2 regions of the Rossellomorea sp. LjRoot5 genome follow, and region 2 is predicted to be linked to the other one. Evidence: riboswitches for the same ligand, from Rfam matches in the RefSeq annotation. Region 2 holds a riboswitch; the other holds the start of a gene.
What was found. A riboswitch is a leader RNA that binds a small molecule or an ion and turns the genes downstream of it on or off. The one in region 2 is predicted to bind FMN.
Positions count from the first base shown of each region.

Region 1: linked by a shared signal. The riboswitch ahead of ACSQ2E_RS09320 (ECF transporter S component) and the one ahead of ribD (bifunctional diaminohydroxyphosphoribosylaminopyrimidine deaminase/5-amino-6-(5-phosphoribosylamino)uracil reductase RibD) in region 2 are both predicted to bind FMN.

Region 1 is NZ_CAXUQN020000001.1:1,825,417-1,828,833, forward strand. Features, by position in the region: gene ACSQ2E_RS09310 (hypothetical protein) at 1-268, shown strand, start outside; gene ACSQ2E_RS09315 (peptidoglycan DD-metalloendopeptidase family protein) at 488-1,381, shown strand; FMN riboswitch at 1,496-1,630, shown strand; gene ACSQ2E_RS09320 (ECF transporter S component) at 1,784-2,353, shown strand; gene ACSQ2E_RS09325 (ferredoxin) at 2,461-2,709, opposite strand; gene ACSQ2E_RS09330 (helix-turn-helix domain-containing protein) at 2,933-3,417, shown strand, end outside.
Region 2 is NZ_CAXUQN020000001.1:1,996,289-1,999,705, forward strand. Features, by position in the region: gene ACSQ2E_RS10290 (patatin-like phospholipase family protein) at 1-217, shown strand, start outside; gene ACSQ2E_RS10295 (hypothetical protein) at 344-1,039, shown strand; FMN riboswitch at 1,242-1,385, shown strand; gene ribD (bifunctional diaminohydroxyphosphoribosylaminopyrimidine deaminase/5-amino-6-(5-phosphoribosylamino)uracil reductase RibD) at 1,561-2,655, shown strand; gene ribE (riboflavin synthase) at 2,669-3,325, shown strand; gene ACSQ2E_RS10310 (bifunctional 3,4-dihydroxy-2-butanone-4-phosphate synthase/GTP cyclohydrolase II) at 3,342-3,417, shown strand, end outside.

The DNA.
Region 1 (3,417 bases), 170 kb from region 2:
TCAAAGTGTCATCCCGAAAGAGATCAATTTCATTGTGGCAGAAGCAGATGAAGTGGTAACCATCAGTTTCTTAAACGAATTGGATTTGACCTCTTTAGACGAACAAACCGCACAGGAGATGATTGAAGGGATATTACTGACAAGCAGGAGTTCCGGATATGAGAGCGCCCGGTTTGAAAACATCAAACAGGAAAGCTGGAACGGTTTCGACTTTACAGGACCTATCAAGACACCGATCAGCCCGAATAAAAAGAGCTTACTAAACTAAATAACATGCATAAGGCCAGAAGCGGATTTGACCTCCGATTCTGGTCTTTCCTATTTTTTAGCCATGAGATGAATATTTGCCTCATACAAAGACAAACTACTCAAAGGAAAAATATCTCAAAAAGTATGCTGGTGCATGTAATGAGGGGGAAAAGGTTAGAATGGTGTAATACATATAGAAGTCGAGGTACGTAGTCAATAAGAGCGAAGGAGGACAAGCATGATTTTCGATTATGCAAGAAGGCTTTTCATCGTTTTTCTTTTAACATTATGTGTATTCATGATGTTCTTAACCGGTAATGAGGCAAAAGCAGAGGGGGATAAGGTATCAGGGGACACAGCTTCCTGGACATTTCCCGTAGAAGGCATGGTAACAGATTCATATGGTACCCGGTCGGGATCTCACAAAGGCATGGATATCGGAGGGGAAGCCGGGTCGCCTGTGTATTCTGTCGACAAAGGAAAAGTGATCAAATCCTATCTTTCAGAGAGCTATGGTCATGTTGTATTCATCAGGCATGAAAATGGATATGAAACCGTCTATGCCCATCTTCAAAGCAGGCTTGTGGATGAAAATCAGGAAGTGGCACAAGGTCAACAACTTGGACGATTAGGGAATACGGGAAGATCAACGGGGGCCCATCTTCACTTTGAAGTACATAGGGGGGAGTGGACGATTGATAAAGAAAATGCAATCGATCCCTATCGTGTTTTCGGTCATGGGGAAGTCGGGCAGCTTGTATTTGCGAAAGAGCAGGATCCTTTCCAGATAGTTGGTGTCGCAGGTAATCTGGAATCGCCTCCTGATGAGAGGGCAGAAGAGGGGGTGCATATCGTACATGAAGGAGAGACCCTTTGGGGGATTTCCCGACAATACGATTTGTCAGTTGAAGATATAATGCAGGAAAATGCATTGAAGAGCTCCGAGTTAAAGGTCAATCAGAGATTGATGATACGGGGGTCATCCCCTGAAGGGCAGTACGTAGTGAAGCAAGGGGACACGCTCTATTCCATCTCTATGGCAGAGGGGATCGATATGGATGAACTGGTCTCGAAGAATGATTTGAACCCGGCATCGGCGATATATCCGCAACAGGTGCTCAAGGTGGATTGAGTACGTCCTGAACAACGTGGAAAAGGGGTATCACCTAATTAGTTCGAATTCGAACTGTTTTTCTTCACATAACCCTCAACTTTATGTATAATGAGAATGTATAAAAAAATAAAGATTCGTCTTCGGGGCAGGGTGAAATTCCCTACCGGCGGTGATGAAACCACGTGTTTCTAAGCCCGCGAGCCTTTTGGGGCAGGATTTGGTGCAATTCCAAAGCCGACAGTATAGTCTGGATGGGAGAAGATGAAGGTGATGGCCACAACGTTTAGAAAATGGGAAGCTAAACGTTTATTAGGGTATGCCTTTCATTCTCCGGGATATGTATATCCGGGAGTTTTTTAATGCTGCCTTTGGCTTGAACCGTCTTCGATTTGAGATGAATCTCCTAAAGGAGAGAGAGTTATGAAAAAAATGAATACGCGCATGTTTGTCACAGTTGGTATGCTAAGTGCCATATCGTATGTACTAATGTTATTCAACTTCCCAATTCCACCATTTCCAAAGTTTCTAATGGTTGATTTCAGTGATGTACCAGCATTGATTGCGACGGTCACACTGGGACCGCTTGCAGGAATATTGGTTGAACTGTTTAAAAACGTGATCGATTATGTCATGACTGGAAGCGACACAGGTGTTCCGATTGGTCATGCAGCCAATTTTATTGCGGGAGTTCTTTTGATCCTGCCGACGTATTACATCTATTCACGTTTTCAATCGAAAAAAGGTCTGTTGATCGGACTGATCACAGGTACCGTCGTCATGAGTATAAGCATGGGGATCTTGAATTATTTCGTGTTCCTGCCTGCTTATAAATACTTCATGAACTTCGAGCTTCCTGCTGAAATTATCATTACCGGAATCGTTCCATTCAACATCTTGAAAGGGATTTTGGTTACATCCGTATTTACCTTACTGTTTGTCCGCCTTCAAGGCCTGCTATCAAGGCAAGCGGCCTTAAACAAAGCGGCATAGTGATCATATAAAATAAACCCCTCAACTATATTGAGGGGTTTTTCTATTGAGATGACTTACCATAAAAAAAGGCTAAGAAGAATAGATCTTCTTAGCCTTCATCCTTACTATTCAAATTTCAGTGCATCTCCGTCGAATGGTTCGTCAGATACTTTAATGGAATCTGTCGGGCAACCTTCGAATGCATCGATCATATCATCTTCCAATACGTCAGGAACTTCAACCGTTCCCTGGTTATCATCTAATGTTACAAATGCAATACCTTCATCATCATAATCGTAAATATCTGGAGCGGCAGCCCCGCAAGCTCCACATGCAATGCATGTATCCTTGTCAACGATCGTATATTTTGGCAAAGAAAAAACCTCCCGAATAAATAATTCTATATAATTCATCATTATACACAATGTCAATTTGTGAAAAATCACTTAATGTTTATTTTATAGAGGATTGAGTGACTTTTCAATAGTTAGGTGCTTTCTTTTTATTTTTATCCTATATAAGAAAAACAAAACATGGTGAAAAGCCAATTTCATGGTACAATATTTGACAATAACCTACATATTAAGGAGTAGAGAATTGACCTATCTTCATTATGTGATCCTATACTGTTTTTTGCAAATTAGTGGAGAACGTTCCGTTTACTCGGTATTTCATATTTTAAAAGGAAAGAAGTCATCCCAATCCATTCAGGATGCACATATTTTTCATCTGCAACCATTTTTCCTTTCATTACCTAAGCTGAAGCGGCCCTTTTTCAATCAAAAGGTAAAGGAATTGGAGAAAGAAGGATGGATCACTTTTGGTGAAAGCGATAATGCCCAAGTGTCACTCGAGGGATCCAAAGCCGTGAAAGAACATTTTCTGGGTGATCCTTTCCCTTCAGATATGAACGGGCTCATATATGGTGATCAAACCCGTCTATTCTGGATGAGATTGAGCCTTCTGGTTCAAGTGCTTTCCAATGCCAAACAACAGGAAACACTCTATTATCCGGTTCAGCGGAACAAACATATTCAGGAATGGGTAAAGGATTGTATCAGGACCCACCCTAATCGTGACCA
Region 2 (3,417 bases):
ATATATGCGTTACAATCAAACAATTAAAGAAATTGAAAGAAAAGAAAAACATGGAGACGTTTTGATCATCCAGCCTCAGCATCCACTTAAAGTAAGCCGGATTGAAAAGAATCCTCAAAAACTGGACGAATTGTACTGGCAGGGATATCATGACGCAGAATCAAAATGGAAGCAGTTAGCGGAATGGAACCAAACGGGGAAGCTGGTCCACTCCTAAAAACGTCAGGAATGGATAGAACCATTCATTAGTGAAAAGAGTTCTGTTTCATTTTCCTGACATTTGGTCTTTTTACGGATTTTTCACATACATATAATAGAGATTCCTTGAAAGGACGAGCATTCTATGAACCTCTATCAAATATACAAAAATGAACAATATACGTTGCTTTTTAGAAGTGTCATGTATTTTCTCATTGGAGTGGGGATGCTTGTAGTGACACAGCAATTATATTATTTTCCCCTGCTGATCTTCATCCCGGCGTTATCAAATCTGTATCTCAGCTATAGTCTGAAAAAGGAACTTAAGAAGGCAAACCGTCTGTATTATGAAAATTTGCCGGTCTCTCTGCATTCACTTGTAGGGGTTCATACAAAGGAAGGCTCCTATTATTTAAAAACCAACGGATGGTCACACTATTTTATTCAACGTACATCCATGATCAATAATCCTAAGCATTACTTGTTTCATAGAAAGCATAAACCGCCACTTTCATTTTCGAAGTGGAGCAGAACCATAAAGATCGATCATCCGGAGAGAAGAATGATGTTCCAACTGAAATATCAAAGTGCGACCGCCATCGAGTGGGAGAATGAAGGTGGGGACACGATCCTCATCTATAAAGGAAACAAGAGATGGATCTTGAACTATCAAGAAAAAAATTATCTATCCTTACAAAAGGGATACCTCCCTCAAAGTGTTCAACGACTGTTCGATTCCCACCATAGTTACGTTTCATTTTACGAAACATACAATGATGATTTGGACTGGCTTTTAATCTTTCTATGGTACGTAGACAGTGATTATTTTCTTACATCGTAGCTCATTCTTTTTATGGATTTGGATACAATATTGAATGAAGAATGGAACACAAAGAAAGAAACTTGCTTCTACTAAATAGAGGCATTTTTTTATAGGGTGAGTTTCTCATCCTGAATTCTAAAAATTAGGACAAAAATCTTATTTTAATGCGTCTTACATGATTTTATTTACGAAACTATGATAGAATAATGATAATCGAATAGGTTTCCTTCGGGGCAGGGTGAAATTCCCTACCGGCGGTGATGAGCAAATGCTCTTAGTCCGTGACCCGGCTAATACATATTAGACGGTGGATTTGGTGAAACTCCAAAGCCGACAGTGAAAGTCTGGATGGGAGAAGGAACGGCAGCATTTAGTTGATGGATAGGATAGGAGTCCGGTCAGTGTTCGTGGATGATTTTTCCTTTCTGAAACATTAGATCAAATGCTTTATTTAGTCATGCCAACTTCCCCCAAGTAAAACGTTACTTGGGGTTTCTTTATTTTTGAATAGTATTTTTGAAAGAAGGGAGGTACATCAATTGAATCATACCCATTATATGAAGCTTGCTATTTCAATGGCAGAGGTAACCCTTGGCCAGACCTCTCCAAATCCTGTGGTAGGGGCTGTTTTGGTCAAAAATGGAGAGATTGTCGGGGTTGGTGCTCATCTGAAGGCGGGAGAAGGTCATGCAGAAGTGAATGCCATTAAAATGGCAGGAGATAAAGCGAAAGGAAGCGACATTTACGTTACCCTTGAGCCTTGTTCCCACTATGGGAAAACACCTCCCTGTTCTCAAGCGCTGATCTCAAACGGGATAAAGAGAGTCCACATCGCCACCCTGGATCCCAATCCTCTAGTGGCTGGTCGGGGAGTTCGACAATTAAGGGATGCAGGCATTGAAGTGGTGGTGGGCGAGCTTGAAGAAGAAGCCCTGGAACTGAATAAGCATTTTTTTCACTTCATTCAAAATGGTACTCCATATGTCACGCTAAAAACAGCGGTTACATTAGATGGAAAAACCGCATCTGCTTCGGGAGACAGTAAATGGATTACATCCGAAGCCTCAAGAACCGATGTCCACTATGATCGTCACAGGCATGACGCGATATTAGTAGGAGTCAATACCGTCATTCAAGATAACCCACACCTTACCACCCGTTTGCCCCAAGGTGGAAAAAACCCCATTCGAATAATATTAGATACCTATTTGCGTACACCGATCCACTCTCATGTAGTAGAGGATTTAGAAAGCAGGACCATCATCATTACAGGCATTTCGGTCAATGATGAACAGAAGAAGCCCTATATCGATCGAGGATGTGAAATCATTTCCCTTACCGACGAAAAGATAGGCATTCGCACCGTCCTGAAAGAACTAGGTTCCCGAAAGATTGCATCCCTTTACGTAGAAGGTGGTTCTACTATACATTCCGCCTTCTTGGAGGAAAGAGCTTTTCAGGAAATGATTATGTATATGTCTCCGAAGCTTGTGGGTGGAAGTGCTGCCTTCACGAGTATTGGAGGTAAAGGATTTCCAACCATTGCAGAAGGATTGGAAATGGAAATCGCAAGCCTCGATCGTGTAGGACAGGATATCAAAATTGTCGCACGGCCAAAACGGGAACCTTTGTGAAAGGGGGAGAAGGATGTTTACTGGAATCATTGAAGAAATTGGATCGATCGAACACATGAAGAAATCTTCTTCTTCCATGGAACTGACGATTGCAGCTAGCCGAATCCTCGAAGATATCCATATAGGGGACAGCATCAGTGTGAACGGGGTTTGTTTAACCGTCACTGCATTCAGCTCCAGCAGGTTTCAGGTTGATGTCATGCCTGAAACGTTTGAAGGGACCACCTTACGGACCCTTACCCGTGGTTCGAAGGTGAACATGGAAAGAGCCATGCCGTCAAATGGGCGTTTCGGCGGTCACTTCGTCAACGGACATGTAGACGGGGTCGGTACCATTTTGAGAGTAGAGAAAGTGGAAAATGCATGGTATATGGACATTTCCATTCCTGAACATCAGAGTCATTTGTTCATCATGAAGGGTTCGGTCGCAATAGACGGAACCTCCCTTACTGTGTTTGGTGTGAAAAATAATACCATTACCATTTCGCTCATCCCTCAGACAAGAGGAGACACGGTACTTGGTGGAAAGAAAGTAGGGGACCTTGTCAATATTGAATGTGATGTAATGGCGAAATATTTTCATCGTTTCTATGAAGCGAAGGAACAGTCTAAGAGTACTTCAAGCAGCATCAGCTATGATTTTTTATCTCAAAACGGTTTCGCTGACTAAGAGGAGGGGTTACCCCATGTTTAATAAGATCGAAGAAGCTCTGGAAGATTTACAGGCAGGTAAAGTCGTCATCGTAGTGGATGACGAGAACC